DNA from 4 places in the Mesorhizobium sp. BH1-1-5 genome. Region 1 is predicted to be linked to each of the others. Evidence: predicted binding sites of a transcription regulator. Region 1 holds the regulator's gene; each other region holds the start of a gene.

Evidence for each region. Region 1 encodes PhoB, which activates phosphate uptake and scavenging genes when phosphate is short. Its sites were predicted from a motif close to TGTCATNNANCTGTCAT; they were not measured.
Region 2: a site for PhoB is predicted at 1,950-1,966, ahead of LB572_RS28285 (alkaline phosphatase D family protein). Genes of this name have one in related genera too.
Region 3: a site for PhoB is predicted at 2,807-2,823, ahead of LB572_RS21060 (PhoX family protein). Genes of this name have one in related genera too.
Region 4: a site for PhoB is predicted at 2,184-2,200, ahead of LB572_RS03665 (esterase-like activity of phytase family protein). Genes of this name have one in related genera too.

The regions. Positions count from the first base shown of each region.
Region 1 is NZ_JAIUIM010000034.1:53,098-57,104, reverse strand. It holds gene pstB (phosphate ABC transporter ATP-binding protein PstB) at 1-276, shown strand, start outside; gene phoU (phosphate signaling complex protein PhoU) at 297-1,004, shown strand; gene phoB (phosphate regulon transcriptional regulator PhoB) at 1,022-1,711, shown strand; gene LB572_RS30785 (ROK family protein) at 1,993-3,228, opposite strand; gene xylF (D-xylose ABC transporter substrate-binding protein) at 3,501-4,007, shown strand, end outside.
Region 2 is NZ_JAIUIM010000028.1:42,981-46,987, reverse strand. It holds gene LB572_RS28295 (TetR/AcrR family transcriptional regulator) at 1-538, opposite strand, end outside; gene LB572_RS28290 (MFS transporter) at 617-1,900, shown strand; gene LB572_RS28285 (alkaline phosphatase D family protein) at 2,039-3,613, shown strand; gene LB572_RS28280 (hypothetical protein) at 3,821-4,007, opposite strand, start outside.
Region 3 is NZ_JAIUIM010000016.1:8,703-12,709, forward strand. It holds gene LB572_RS21055 (GNAT family N-acetyltransferase) at 1-443, shown strand, start outside; gene LB572_RS21060 (PhoX family protein) at 747-2,744, opposite strand; gene LB572_RS21065 (hypothetical protein) at 2,992-3,330, shown strand; gene LB572_RS21070 (phosphatase PAP2 family protein) at 3,347-4,007, shown strand, end outside.
Region 4 is NZ_JAIUIM010000002.1:217,284-221,290, forward strand. It holds gene LB572_RS03655 (Gfo/Idh/MocA family protein) at 1-809, opposite strand, end outside; gene LB572_RS03660 (LacI family DNA-binding transcriptional regulator) at 990-2,015, shown strand; gene LB572_RS03665 (esterase-like activity of phytase family protein) at 2,301-3,776, shown strand; gene LB572_RS03670 (MATE family efflux transporter) at 3,891-4,007, shown strand, end outside.

The DNA of each region.
Region 1 (4,007 bases):
ACCGTGGCGGTGAAGCCCGAGGTCATCCTGCTCGACGAGCCGGCCTCGGCGCTCGATCCCCTGTCGACGGCCAAGATCGAGGAGCTGATCGACGAATTGCAGGCCGACTACACGATCGTCATCGTCACCCACAACATGCAGCAGGCGGCGCGCGTGTCGCGGCAGACGGCGTTCATGTATCTCGGCGAGCTGGTGGAGTTCGACCGGACCGAGAAGATCTTCACCTCGCCTCGCGAGAAGCGCACGCAGGACTACATCACCGGCCGCTTCGGCTGAGTACATACGAGGACATCATCATGGCCGAACATACCGTCGCCTCCTTCGACGAGGATTTGAGGCAGATCAGCCGGCTCATCAACGACATGGGCGATCTCGCCGGCTCCATGGTCGGCGGCGCGACCAGGGCCCTGCTCGAAACCGACAATGCGCTGGCGCAGCGCGTCGTCTCCGACGACGCCATCATGGACGCGCGCCAGCGCGAGCTCGACGACCGCGCCATCACGCTGATCGCCAAGCGGCAGCCGATGGCCGACGATCTTCGTCACGTGGTCGGCTCGATCCGCATGGCGGGCGACCTCGAGCGCATCGGCGACCTCGCCAAGAACATCGCCAAGCGCGTCGGTTCGGTCGGCGTCAGCGCCGCGCCGCGCGACCTCACGCATTCGATCGATTCCATGGCGCAGATGGTGCTGATCCAGGTCCAGGCCGTGATCCAGGAATATACGGCGGGCGATGCCACGGCGCTGGCCAAGCTTCGCAACGACGACGAGCGCATCGACGTCAAATACACGTCCGTCTTCCGCGAGCTGTTGACCTACATGATGGAAGACCCGCGCAACATCACCGCTTGCACGCATCTTTTGTTCTGCGCCAAGAATCTCGAGCGCATCGGCGACCATGTGACCAACATCGCCGAGAACGCCTACTATGTGCTGACCGGCACCCAATTGCCCGCCAACCGTCCGAAGCAGGACGAGACGGCAATGTCGGCGCCGGCGGCCTGACGGAAAAGGTTACCCCGATGATCGCGCCACGCATCATGGTGGTGGAGGACGAGGAGCCGCTGGGGGTGCTGCTCCGCTACAACCTCGAATCCGAAGGTTACCAGGTTGAAGTGGTGACCCGCGGCGACGAGGCCGAAATCCGCCTGCAAGAAAACGTTCCCGACCTGCTCGTGCTCGACTGGATGGTGCCGGCGGTTTCCGGCATCGAGCTCTGCCGGCGTCTCAGGATGCGGCCCGAGACCGAGCGGCTGCCGATCATCATGCTGACGGCGCGCGGCGAGGAAAGCGACCGCGTGCGCGGCCTTTCGACCGGCGCCGACGACTATCTGGTCAAGCCGTTCTCGACGCCGGAGTTCATGGCGCGCGTCAAGGCGCTGCTGCGCCGCGCCAAGCCGGAGGTGCTGTCCAGCGTGCTCAAGGTCGGCGACATCGTGCTCGACCGCGAATCGCACCGCGTCTACCGCAAGAAGAGCGAGATCAGGCTCGGCCCGACCGAGTTCCGCCTGCTCGAATTCATGATGCGCCATCCCGGCCGCGTGTTCTCGCGCAGCCAGCTGCTCGACAATGTCTGGGGCGAGACGATCTATATCGACGAGCGCACCGTGGACGTGCATGTCGGGCGCCTGCGCAAGGCCGTCAACAACGGCCGCATGCCGGACGTCATCCGCACCATCCGTGGCGCGGGTTACGCGATCAGGGAAGATTAGTCTCGGGGCGCGCCGAAGTCCTGACAGCTAGGCACTTCCAACATCTACGCTGGTCAGTAGCCGAGACGCTTGTGCTTCGTCATCCACGGGCGGAGCAAGGAGCGCAGCGACGCGGCGCAGACCCGAGGATCCATGCCGTGACGTCGACGCGCCGCGGCGGTGCAGAATTCTGCTCCGCTGCGCATGGATTCCAGGGTCTTCGCGACGGAGCTTCGCTCCTGCTTCGCCCTGGAATGACGAAGCTGCGGGGGCTTCGCACGGAAACCAACGATCAAGGTTGATCAGGCGACGTGCTTGCCCGCTCGCGCCTGGCCTCCCGGCGCGAAAATCTCCTGGTCGACGAAGGTCAGCGCGCGCATGGCGCAGCCTTCGCGGATCAGCGGCAGTTCGTTCGGCTCGGTGTCGAAGGAGATCGACTTGGAGTGCTGGCCGCCGGCGGTCTGGGCGATCGCCTCCCTCAGCGCCGGCTCGATCAGGTCGAAGGCGGCCGCGCTGACGCCGACCATGGCGACGGGCGCCGGGTCGATCAAGGCAAACAGGCTGCCGAGACCGAAGCCAAGCGCTTCGCCGGCCCGGCGATAAGCCTCCCGTTCGGGGCCGTCCTCCTGACGGGCCTTTGCGGCAAGGGCGCGCATGTCGGCGTCGCCGACGTCGGTTGGCGCGGCATCCTCGCTTATTCCCATGGCGCTGCGCCAGATCGCATAATTGCCGGCATAGGCCTCGACGCAGCCGCGCCGGCCGCAGCGGCAAAGCGCGCCGCCCGGACGATGGATCATGTGGCCGAACTCGCCGCCCGAGGAATGCGTGCCGGTGAACAGCGCGCCTTTCAGCACCAGCCCCATGCCGATGCCGTGCGAGAGCAGGATGGCGATGAAGTCGTCGCGATAGCGCTCGGGATCGCGCCATTGCAGCGCCACCGCCATCATGTTGCAGTCGTTCTCCGTTGTGGCCGGGATGCCGAATTCCTTTTCGAGGATATCGGCGAAGGGAATGTCGGTCAGCGGCGTGATCGGCGACCACAGCATGGCGCGTGAACGGGAATCGGTGATGCCTTGAATGCCCATGGCGATGCGGGCGACGCTGCCCAGGTCGAGGTCGGGATCCTGCAGCCGGCGCCGGACGATCGCAACGCATTCGCCGATCAGCTCGTCGCGGGGCATGACAAGCGTGTCCAGGCGCTGCTGTTCCTCGGCAATCACCTGGCCGGCGTAGTCGATGACGGCGACCGACAGGAAGTTCAGCGACAGCACCACGGTCAGCACCGCGGCGGCTTCGGGGTTCTGCGCCAGGCCGATCTGCGGCCGGCCGCGTTTCAACGCCGTCGGCTCGCTGGCCTTGCTTTCGGTGAGAATGCCCTCCTGGATCAGATCGGCGGAAATCGCCGAAATGGTCGAGTGGCTGAGCCCGGTGGAGGCGGCAATCTCCGTCCGCGAGGGCTGGCCGGCGCGGCGCACGGCCGAAATCACCATGGCGCGGTTGCGCCGGCGCAAATCGTCGTGGCGGATCCCGACCGACATTGTCCTCGCACGTCCTCCCGGTCATCGCGGCCTTGTGATGATGATGCCATGGCCTACCGGTGACACGCCAGCGATACTGGCAGAAGCCAAGGTCCATGTCATTATTTATTGCGGATGTCGAAAAAAATGCTCGGACCCATCAAAACCCATCAGAATCGCAGTTGACAGCGTCGTTTTGCTGGATCACTATTTTTTTGAGGCTCGAAAAAAAGCCTCTGTGCCGGCCTTCGGGCCAGTCTGGGTCGCGCCGCACGGGGCGCAGGGAGGATATCATGAAGAAATTCGCAGCCGCCATTCTGGCGGGCGTTGCCATGTCGCTGACGCTGGCCTCGGTCGCCGAGGCGAAGGACAAGGTGATCGGCGTTTCGTGGTCGAATTTCCAGGAAGAGCGCTGGAAGACCGACGAAGCGGCGATGAAGGCCGCCATCGAGGCCGCCGGCGACAAATATATCTCGGCCGACGCGCAGTCCAATCCGGGCAAGCAGCTGACCGACGTCGAAAGCCTGATCTCGCAGGGCGCCAATTCGCTGATCATCCTGGCGCAGGATGCCTCGGCGATCGGCCCGGCGGTGCAGAAGGCGCTCGACGAGGGCATCCCGGTCGTCGGCTACGACCGCCTGATCGAGAACAAGGACGTGTTCTACCTGACGTTCGACAACAAGGAAGTCGGCCGCATGCAGGCCCGCGAGGTGTTCAAGGCCAAGCCCGAGGGCAACTACGTCTTCATCAAGGGCTCGGGTTCGGATCCGAATGCCGACTTCCTGTTCTCGGGCTCCATG
Region 2 (4,007 bases), on a different contig from region 1:
CGAAAAGCTGGCCGCTGATATAGGCGCCTTCGATGAGGAGCAGCAGGCCGTCGCCCAGCGTGTCGGAATCGGCGGCGCCCATCGCGGCGGCCATGGCGCGCAGGCGCCGGCGCAGTTCCTGCTTGTTGTTCTCGCTGACGATGCGAGCCGGATGGCCGCGCTCCGGATACTCGACCGCGGCGTTGGTCATGCCGCAGCCGCGGTAATCCGACTTCTGCGTGCGTTTGCCGACGCGGGTCAGGAAAGCGATGATCTGCGCGCGCGGATTGCCGGGATGCGCGTCGACCGCCTCGTCGAAGCGTTCCCAGAATTCGAGGTCGTATTTGCGCAGATAGGAGGCGGCGAGCTCATCCTTGGAGGGGAAGCTTCGGTAAAGGCTCGGCTTGGTGACGCCGGCGCGCTTGACGATCTCGTCGACGCCGATCGCCCGGATGCCTTCGCGATAAAAAAGGTCGCGCGCCACGTCGAGGATCTTGTCCGCCGCCCTGGGAGCAGGGGCCGCGTTCAACGATGCTTCAATTTTATTGTCCGATGGCATCCAAACAACCTGCTTGACAATGTTACTGACCGGTACGTATGTAGGGTTCCTCCTCATTGCAACGTACCGGTCAGTAACATGATAGCTCAGTCCCGCCCGTTTGGCCAGCACTACGCTTTCGTCGTCGTTGCCGTCATCTTCTTCTGCCTTTTGATCGCTGCCGGGCTTCGCTCGGCACCCTCGGTGATGATGGTGCCGCTGGAAGAAAGCTTCGGCTGGCGCCGCGACGTGACATCCTGGGCCGCCAGCGTCGGCATCCTGCTCTACGGCCTGACCGGCCCCTTCGCCGCTGCGCTGATGGAGCGCATCGGGCTGCGCCGCACACTGCTCGGCGCGCTGGTGGTGATGTCGGGATCGACCGCGCTCAGCCTGTTGATGACCGAGCCCTGGCATCTTTTCCTCACCTGGGGCGTGTTTTCCGGCATCGGCTCCGGCGCGGTGGCGAGCGTGTTGGGAGCCACCATCGTCAACCGCTGGTTCAAGACCAATCGCGGCCTGATGATGGGTCTGATGTCGGCCTCCAGCGCCACCGGCATGCTGGTGTTCCTGCCGCTGATCGCCTCGCTGGCGCAGAACGGCGGCTGGAAGCCGGTGGCGATCGCCGTGGCGATCGCGACGGCGGCCCTGATACCCTTCGTCCTGCTGCTGGTGCCCGAGCGCCCCGCCTCGATCGGCCAGGTGCGCTACGGCGCCGATGCGAACGACGTGCCGCCGGTGTCGCCGGCATCGCAAGGCAATTTCCTGGCGCACACGCTGAACACGCTGCGCCGCGCGGCCGGAACCCGAGTGTTCTGGTATCTGTTCGCCACCTTCTTCGTCTGCGGCTTCACCACCAACGGGCTCGTCGGCACGCATCTCATCGCCTTCTGCGGCGACATGGGCATCGGCGAGGTGCAGGCCGCCGGACTGTTGTCGATGATGGGCATTTTCGACCTGATCGGCACCACGCTGTCCGGCTGGCTCACCGACCGCTTCGATCCGCGCAAGCTGCTCGGCGTCTATTACGCCGTGCGCGGGCTGTCGCTGATCTACCTGCCCTATTCCGGCTTCTCGGCCACCAGCCTGGTCATCTTCGCCGTGCTCTACGGCCTCGACTGGATTGCCACCGTGCCGCCGACGCTCAGGCTCGCCAACGAGGCCTTCGGTGACCGCAGCGGGCCGATCGTGTTCGGCTGGATCGTCGCCGGGCACCAGGTGGGTGCCGCGGCCGCGGCCGCCTTTGGCGGCACGATGCGCGAGCTGCAGGGCAACTACGAGCTCGCCTTCCTGATCGCCGGCATGACCGGCATCGCGGCGGCCTGTATCTCGCTGCTGATCAACACCGACAGGCCGGCTTTCGAGCCGGAGCCGCAGGCGGCCTAAGGCGTGACTTCACCTTCTCCCACAAGGGGAGAAGGGAAGAGCTGTGGTTTGTTATCAAAACTTCATGGTTCCGAAATGCGCCTGAAACATTGAGGCGAGAGCTTGGCGGTCCCGTTCAACGCCATACCGGAGACAGCCATGAACAAGCTCTCGTTGACCCGCCGCGCTTTCGTCACCTCGGCAAGCGCCTTCGGCCTTGTCGGCGCTTCCGGACTGGCTTTGCCTTATTATTCCCGCGCCAACCAGCGCCCCGCCTTCACGCATGGCGTCCAGTCCGGCGACGTCGATGCTACCTCCGGGATGGTGTGGACGCGCACCGACCGTCCGGCGCGTGTGATGTATGAAGTGTCGACCACCGAAAGCTTCGCCAACGCCACCCGGCTGGCTGCGCTCGATACCTCGCCGGCCAGCGACTACACGGTGAAGCGGCTGCTCACCGATCTCGCCTCGGACCAGGACATCTTCTACCGTATGACTGCCGCCGATCTTTCCGACATCAACGCGCTCTCCGAGCCGATCGTCGGCCGCTTCCGCACCGCGCCGTCGTCGAAGCGCGACGTGCGCTTCGCCTGGTCTGGCGACACGGCCGGCCAGGGCTGGGGCATCGACGAGACCGGCATGAAGACCTACTCGACCATCGCCAAGCACACGCCGGACTTCTTCCTGCATTCCGGCGACACCATCTATGCCGACGGCGCCTTGAAGGACGAGGTCGACCTGCCGGGCGGCGGCAAGTGGAAGAACGTCGTCATGCTTGACGGTAAGCGCAAGGTCGCCGAGACGCTCGACGAGTACCGCGACCAGTGGAAGTACAACATGATGGACAAGCATGTGCTTGGCCTCTCCGCCATCTGCCCGACTTTCTACCAGTGGGACGACCACGAGGTGCTCAACAACTGGTCGGATTCGAAAGACCTCACCGCCGACGACCGCTACAAGGAAAAGTCGATCCATGTGCTGGCGGCCCGCGCCGCGCGCGCCTTCCATGAGATGACCACCATCCGCTACGAGCCGTCGGAGCCGGGTCGCGTCTACCGCAAGATCTCACATGGGCCGCTGCTCGACGTGTTCTTCCTCGACATGCGCTCCTATCGCGGCCCCAACGGCCCCAATCTGGATGAAACGCTGACGCCGAAGTCGCGGATGATCGGCGAGGAGCAGTCCAAGTGGCTGAAGCGCGAGTTGGCCAACTCCAGGGCGACCTGGAAGATCATCGCCGCCGACATGCCGCTCAGCCTGGTCGTCTGGGACGACGCGGCGAAGAAGGTCGGCTTCGAGGCCGTCAGCAACAACGACAATGGCGCGCCGAAGGGCCGCGAGCTCGAGTTCGCCGACGTGCTGCGCTTCATCAAGAACGCCGGCATCACCAACACGGTGTGGCTCACCGCCGACGTGCACTACACCGCGGCGCATTACTACAACCCCGACAAGGCGCAGTTCCAGGATTTCAATCCGTTCTGGGAATTCGTCTCCGGCCCGATCCACGCCGGCACGTTCGGCCCCAACGACCTCGACATGACCTTCGGGCCGGAGCTGAAATTCATCAAGGCACCGACCGCCGAGCAGGGCCAGAACCTGCCGCCGTCGGCGGGCCTGCAGTTCTTCGGGCTGGTCGATATTTCCGGCGCGACCGAACAGCTCACCGTGCGGCTGATGGATCGCGACGACAACGAGCTTTACAAGGTGACGCTCGATCCGGTGCGGTCGGCGTAAGGTCGGCGCGAGGCCCCCCTCTGTCCTGCCGGACATCTCCTCCGCAAGGGGGGAGATTGGCAGCTTTGCCGCTGCCGCCCATTCTTCAGCGTTAGAGATTGGCGAAAGCCGATGCGAAATCTGATCTCCCCTCTTGCGGAGGAGATTTCCGGCAGGCCAGAGGGGGTGTGCCGGAACGCCACGCTTGTCGTATTGCTGCCGCGAAGATCAATCCGGGTAGCAGGTCGCGGGGATTTTCGGCCAGACGGCGGTGTCGCAGTTGGCGGCCTTCTGCCGCTGCTTGAAGGAGGCGCTGACCGGACCGGTGACGATCGGGTCGACGCCGTCGGGCGCGTCGGCGAACATCTGCTGCGCGGTCCTGGCGTCGGGTGGCGTCATCGGGTCGGCTTCCCTG
Region 3 (4,007 bases), on a different contig from region 1:
CGGCCTCGCTTGTGCAGATGGTCGCGGAACAGCCGACGCCAGCAGTGTCCGACGGGCGTATCCGGCAGCTGACAAGGGCCGATGCCGCCGAGATGCTCGCGCTCGCCTTGCTGACCAGGCCTGGCCCCTTCACGCTGGAGGCGTTGAGCCTCGGCGATTTCTGGGGCATCCGGATCGACGGCAGGCTGGCGGCAATGGCCGGCGAGCGCATGAAGCAGCCCGGCCATAGCGAGCTCAGCGGCGTGTGCACACATCCGGATTTTCGCGGCGGCGGCCTCGCCCGGCTGCTGTCGATGTTCGTCGCGGGCCGGATCGCGGCACGTGGCGAGGTTGCGTACCTGCACGCGTATGACAGCAACGCCGCGGCGGTCGGACTTTACGAGTCGATCGGTTTCCGTCTCCGAAGCATGATGAACATGGCGATGGTTCAACGCGCGGAGTGACTGCTCGGCTTCGTCATCCACGGGAGGAGCGAGGAGCGCAGCGACGCAGCGCAGACCCGAGGATCCATGCCGTGACTTCAAAGCGCCACTACGGTGGAGAATTCTACGCCGCTGCGCCCCACGTTCGAGGTAACGGAATGGATCCCAGGGTCTCCGCGACGGAGCTTCGCTCCTGCTTCGCCCTGGGATGACGACGTCGGGGAGGCTTGTGACGCCCCCGACGTTAGCGATCCCTTCGCGCGTGCCTCTGTCCTACCGGACATCTCCCCCACGAGGGGGAGATTGGCAGCTTCCGCGCCGTCCCTAAACCGCGATCTTGCCGCCGCCCTGCTTCGTGATCGCGACGACCGAAGGCCGCACCGGCATGTCCGGCTTGAAGTCGGGCCAGCGCGTCGACGGATCCTCGTAATAGGACGGACGGCCGAACCCTTCCCAGTCCTCGCCGCCGTCGCCCGGATGCTGCACGGCGACGAAAGCCGTCTGATCGTCCGGCGCGAAGAGCGGGCCGCACATTTCGGCGCCGATCGGAACGCGGAAGAACAGTTTCGAGGTCGCCCGCGCCGAACCCTCGGTGTCGACCGCCCACAGGCCGTCGGTGCGGCCGGTGGCCTTCGGACCCTGGCCGTCAGTAGCGACCCACAGGCGCCCGCCGGAATCGACCGCGCAATTGTCCGGCATGCCGAACCAGCCATGGGCGGTGGTCGCGGTCGAGAAGGTGGCGCCGACATCGGCAACGGAAGGATCGCCGCATTTCAACAGCACTTCCCACTTGCCCTTGGTGGCTGCGAAGTCGCCGCCCTCCTCGACGATCTCGATGATGTGGCCGAAGGCATTGTCGGCGCGCGGATTGGCGGCGTCGACCTGCTCGGCCTTGCGCTTGGTGTTGTTGGTCAGCATGACATAGACCTTGCCGTTGCCGGCATTGGGCTGGATGTCTTCGGGGCGGTCCATCTTGGTGGCGCCGAGCAGGTCGGCGGCGCGCCGCGTCTCGATCAGCACATCGGCCTGGGACGCAAAGCCGTTCTCGGCCGTCAGCGGGCCTTGGCCGAACACGATCGGCATCCATTCGACCGAACCGTCCTCGGCGAACTTCGCCACATGCAGCGTGCCGTCGTCGAGCAGGTTCATGTTGGCCGCCCGGTCATTGGGCTTGAACGTGCCGGCGGTGACGAATTTGTAGACATAGTCGAAGCGCTCGTCGTCGCCGAGATAGAAGACGACGCGGCCGTCCCTGGCGACGATGGATTCGGCACCCTCATGCTTGAAGCGGCCCATGGCGGTGCGCTTCCTCGGCACCGAGTTCGGATCGTTGACGTCGACCTCGACGATCCAGCCGAAGCGATTGGGCTCGTTCGGCTCCTTGGCGAGGTTGAAGCGGTCGTAATGCGCGCCCCATTCATAGGCGCCTTCCGGGATGCCGAGGCGCTTGTAGTTGGCGGCCTCCTTGTGGCCTTCCGGCAATTCGCCCGAGAAATAGCCGTGGATGTTCTCCTCGGCCATCACATAGGTGCCCCAGGGCGTGACGCCGCCGGCGCAATTGTTGACGGTGCCGATGACCTTGGCGCCGGACGGATCGGCGTTGGTCTTGACGCGGTCGTGACCGGCGACCGGGCCGGACAGCGCCATCTCGGTGGTGGACATGATGCGGCGGTTGAGCTTGCCGTCGCGCACCACCTGCCACTTGCGGGCTTCTTTGCGAATCTCGACGATGGTGCCGCCATGCGCGGCCATCTCGACATCGACCTGCTCCTTCGAGAGCGGCGCCACCTCGGCCTTCTTCTTCCCGTCCTTCTCGACGACCGAAACGATGCCGGGGAACATCAGATGCGGATTGGTGTATTCGTGGTTGACGACCAAAAGGCCATGCTCGGCCGAGCCGTCGATCGGGATATAGCCGACATAGTCGTTGTTGTAGCCGAACTGCTTGGCCTGGGCTTCGGCCGACTGTTTCAGCGGATCGAACTCCGGTGAATCGGCAAACAGCGGATCGCCCCAGCGCAACAGCACGTCGGCGTCATAGCCTGGCGCGACATGGTGCTTGTCGTCGATGCCGGCCTCGAGCTCGTCGAATTTGAAGGCCGAGCCCTCCGCGGCGCGCGCCTCGTCGGCGGCGACCAGGGCCAGCGGGCTGACGGTGGCGGCGATGGCCGAGACGGCCAGCGAGCCCATGAGGAAGCCGCGGCGCGAGAAACGCGCGGCGATGATCTCGCCCATGGTGCGGTTGTCGGTCGGGTTGACGGGCGGGCCGTCATTTTCCTCGAGCTGGCTGGTGCGGAAACGGGTTTCAGGGGTAACGGTCATGGTGTTCCTCTGGCTTCTTGAGGTGGCTGGGATTTTGACCCTTCGACCCCTAAAGCGCGCCGATCACATTTTCGTGACATCACCGTGATCGAACCGCAATGGCTGTTTGCCGGCTGAGCAGCGGCTGGCCGGCTTGGATCCCCTAAACGCGCCGGCGAAAGGCCGCGATCGGCTTGACGGCCTCGCCCGCTTCGGAAACAAGGGCGGCGGCCGGCGTGGCGACGGCGCTTGAAAAGGGGACGGCAAGGTGAGTTTCTGGGGACTGGGGCAGCTCTGCATTTCGACCCTGATGTTCGTGCTGGCGGCGATGGCAGCCAAGCACTGGGGGATGGCGCCGAGCCTGGCGAGGCTGCTGCTGACATTGGCGCTCTACACGGCCGGCAATCTGGTCATGCTGAGGCTGGTGCGCGAATTCGGCATGTCGGTGTCGTTCAGCCTGTCGGCGGTGATCCAGCTTGTCGCGGTCAATGTCGTGGCGCTCGCCTTCTTCGGCGAACGGCTCAATGCCTTGCAGGCGACCGGCATGGTGCTGGCGATCGCAGCGGTCGCGCTGATCACGCTCGGGCCCTATATGCAGCGGCTGTAGCGGGATCAAAGCACGCATGAAATCGACCGCTAACGCGCTCTTCAACAAATTGGAATTCCCGGTGCTGCTTGCCGGGCTGGTGATCGCCGGCGGGATGTGGGGGTTCGTGGAGCTGGTGGAGGCTGCGCGCGCCACGACGCCGCATGCCTTCGATACGGAAATCCTGCTTGCCTTCCGCCATGCCGGGCAGCCGGACAGCCCGATCGGTCCGCCCTGGCTGCAAGGCGCGGTGCGCGACGTGACCGCGCTGGGCAGTTCCGCCGTGCTGGTGCTGATCACGACGGCGACGATCGTCTATCTGCTCCTGATCCGGCGACCGGCGACGGCGTTGTTCATGTTCGCGGCGGTGGCCGGCGGCCAGGTGCTCTCCAGCCTGCTCAAGCTCGAGGTCGACCGGCCGCGCCCCGACCTCGTCTCGCATCTCGTCAACGAAACTTCGCTGTCGTTCCCGAGCGGCCACGCCATGCTGTCGGCGGTGACCTATCTGACCCTCGGCTCGCTGGCGGCACGCTTCCTGCCTGACCGCGGGACGAAGATCTTCGTGCTTGGCCTCGCCGTGCTCACCACCGTGCTGGTCGGCATCAGCCGCGTCTATCTCGGCGTGCACTGGCCGTCCGACGTGCTTGCCGGCTGGTGCGCGGGCTTTGCCTGGGCCATGCTATGCTGGCTTGCGGCGC
Region 4 (4,007 bases), on a different contig from region 1:
CCGTCGCGGCCGGTCGCAACCACCTCCGCCTTCAGCCCGTCATGGCCGTCCCACAACAGGCTGCCGCGCTGGGCGACGATGCGCCAGCTGCCTTCCCAGCTCGTGCGGAAGCCGTCGGCGCACCAGGAGCCGGCATAGGTGAAGACCTTGCCACCGCCGAGGTCGAAGACGGCACTCGCCGACGAACCCTGCCGGTACCAGGAATTGGCCGGCTCCCATTCCTGGCAATAGACGCTGGCCGGCTCGCCGGCGACCATGTAGCGGGCGGCATCGAAAGTGTGGATCGCCATATCGAGCAGCAGCACGTGGCGCATCTCCTCGCGAAAGCCGCCGAAATGCGGCGCGACGAAGAAATCGGCATGGATGCTGGTCGGCTTGCCGATGGCGCCGGAATCGAGGAACCGCCTGATCCGCCTGACATCGGCGATATAGCGGCGGTTCTGGACGACGGCGTGAACGCGTCCGGCGCGACGCGCCGCCTCGACAATGGCGCGCGCGTTCTCCGGGCTGTCGGCCAGCGGCTTCTCGGTCAGGAGATGGCAATTATGGGCAAAAGCGGAAAGGGCCACTTCGCGCCTGGCCGCTGGAACCACGACGTCGAACACGGCATCCGGCTTTGTCTGGTCGAGAACGGCGTCAACGCTGGTGCCAATGACGGCGGCGGCAAGCCCGTATTCGCGCGCCCTCGCCTGCGCCCGCTCGGCATCGAGATCGACAAGGCCGGCAACGGCCAGCCCTTCGATCTGCCTTGCGGCGTCGAGCCAGCGGTTGCTCATGGCTCCGCACCCGACCAGGACGACCTTCATCATCCAGCGCTCCTCCCGCTCGGCCCCTCCAGGCCAAGTGTCACAGCGTCGACGGCATCACCGTAAACGTTTACGAGAACACACCCGATGGCGTAGAATGTCAATCACCTGCTCGCGAAAATCGACATCCACTGCTTGGCCTGAGGGTCGGCCGGTGCTAGCGAAGACAGGGGGAGAACGGCCTTGGCGTCCAGCATCCACGATCTCGCGCGTCACCTGAACATTTCGATCGGCACCGTGTCCCGCGCGCTGAACGGCCGCGCCGACGTCAATGCGGAGACGCGCCAGCGTGTGCTCGAGGCGGCCAGGAAGCTGAACTATTCGCCCAACCAGTCGGGCCGCAGTCTGCGCCAGGGCGCCACCCGCTCGATCGCCTTCATGCTGCAGCCGCATCCGGGCGACCAGCAATATGGCGAGCCTTTCTTCATCCCGTTCCTGACCGGCCTGCAGGCGCGGTTCGCCGAAAGCGACCTCGATCTGATGGTCGTCATGGGTGAGCCCGGCCAATATCAGCCGGAGAGGCTGCGCCGCGTGGTTGAAACCCGCCGGGCCGATGCGGTCGTGTTGGCTAACACACGGCGGAAAGACGATCGGATCGACTATCTCAGCAAGGCCGGCTTTCCATTTGCCACGCTTGGCCGGAGTCAGTCCGGCGGCGACACCTATCCTTCGCTCGATATCGATTTCGAGAGGGCGGGCGATGAAGCCGTCGACCGGCTGGTCGCGCGCGGCCACCGCCGCATAGCGGCCATCCGCCCTTCGCTTGATCTCAACTTCGGCTACCTGTTCCTCGACGGCTACCGCAAGGCGCTGAAGAGGCACGGCATCGAAGTCGACCCCGGCCTGATCGCCGACGGCTTCATCAACGAGACCGGCGGCTACGAGGTGACGCCGCGCGTCATGCTCTCCAAGGAAAGGCCGACCGCCATCATCTTCAACAATGACGCCATGGCCCTCGGCGGCTGCAAGGCGCTGGCCGAGATGGGCATCAGGCCGGGCCACGACGTCGCGGTGATCGTCATCGTCGACACGCCGCTTTGCCGCTACTTCTCGCCGGCATTGACCGCCTTCCGTCCGTCGCTGGAGCCGATGGGGCGGCGGCTGGCCGAGATGCTTCTGGCGTCGCTTCCCGCCTTCGCCGGCCCTGAAGGTACGCGCATCATCCGCGAGGTCTGGCCGCTGGAGCTGGCCGCAAGAGAGAGCGATTGAGCACCTCTCCCTTTTCCCCTTGTGGGAGAAGGTGGATCGGCGCGCAGCGCCGAGACGGTTGAGGGGTGTTCCAGCGGAGTGAAACGTTAGCATTCCCTGGAACACCCCTCATCCGACCGAGCTTCGCTCGGCCACCTTCTCCCACAAGGGGAGAAGGAGAGACCCTCCTGTCACGCAACCATCACGTTCGCGTCCTAGACCGCTCGACGGCAAGGGTAGGCCGCATCGTCGATGCCACGCCCTTCTGAGCCAATGGTCGCTCTGCTCGTCAAGAAGGGGATATCGATGAAACATCTCAACCGAACCGTCGCGCTCGGCGTGGCACTTGCCCTGTTCACCGCTCTGACCCCGGCGCTCGCCGACGGCGTCGCCTATGTCAACAAGGGGTTGGTCGGCATCGGCCGCATTCCGGCCAGCCAGAGGGACAAGTTCGGCGAGACCTTCGGTTCCGGCTCCGGCATGTCGATCGACACCAAGGGCTGGGCGCGCGACGGCGCGGGCTATAAGGGCTCGCTCTGGCTGCTGCCGGACCGCGGCTATAACGTCGTCGGCACGACCGACTATCGCCCGCGCCTCAACACGATCGCGATCGAGCTGGCGCCGACCGCTCCAGGTGCCGCGCCCGCCGCTGGGCAGGAACAGACCGGCGTCAAGGCGACGCTTGCCGACACCATGCTTCTGACCGACGACAAGGGCGCCGATACCACCGGCCTCGATCCTCTGAACGGCGTGCGACCGGCCGCCGGCGACATGCCGATCCTGCCGCAGGCCGACAACGGCAAGCTGGCGCTGGACGACGAAGCGATCGTGCGGCTGCCCGACGGCACAATGTTCATCTCCGACGAATATGGACCCAACATCTATCGCTTCTCGGCCGAAGGCCGCCTGATGTCGGCGACGCAGCCGCCCGCGGCCCTGGTGCCGATGCGCCACGGCAAGCCGAACTTCGCTTCCGACAATCCCGGGCCGGGCGCCGCCGAGCCCGATCCGAAGGATCCCGAGACCGGCCGCCAGAACAACCAGGGCCTCGAAGGCATGTCGATGACGCCGGACGGCAAGTTCCTGATCGCCGTGCTGCAATCGGCGACCCGCCAGGACGGCGGCGATTCCGGCTCGACCCGCCAGAACACCCGCGCGCTGGTCTATGATGCTTCCGACCTCGCTCACCTCAAGCTGGCGCACGAATATGTCGTGCCGCTGCCGGTGTTCAAGGACGCCAAGGGCAAGACCAAGGTCGCCGCGCAGAGCGAGATCGTCGCGCTCTCCGACAAGAGCTTCCTGATGCTGGCGCGCGACTCGGGCAACGGCCAGGGGCTGAAGGGCGACGAGTCGCTCTATCGCAAGATCGAGATCGTCGACCTTTCCACCGCGACCGACATCGCCAACGGTCCGTTCGATGCCGCCGACAAGCCGGTCGCGCCCAAGGGCGTCGTTGACCCGTCGGTGACGCCTGCCAAGCTCACCTCCTTCATCGACATCAACGACAAGGGCGAGCTCGGCCGCTTCGGCCTTCACAATGGCGCGCCGAACGACAAGGACAATCTCTCGGAGAAATGGGAAGCAATGTCGCTGGTCTCCGTGCTCGACCCGAAGCTGCCCGACGACTATTTCCTGTTCGTCGCCAACGACAACGACTTCCTCACCCAGGACGGCTTCCAGGTCGGCGCGCCCTACAAGGCCGAGGACGGCGCCGATGTCGACACCACCTTCCTGGTCTATCAGGTCACCTTGCCTGGCCTTTCCGGCAACACCACCCAGTAATGGGACACGGGCGGCGACGGCAGCCGTTGCCAAGCGTAATGGGATGCATGAGCGTCAGGCCTGCGATAGCATCGCGGGCCTGATTCATTTTCGGTGCCCACCATGGATAACAACATGGATGACAAAAAGCCCGCCCGCCGGCGGACCCACGACCTGACCAGCGGCCCGATCCCGCGCACGCTGCTGTTGTTTGCGCTGCCGGTGCTGGGCTCCAACGTGCTGCAGTCGCTC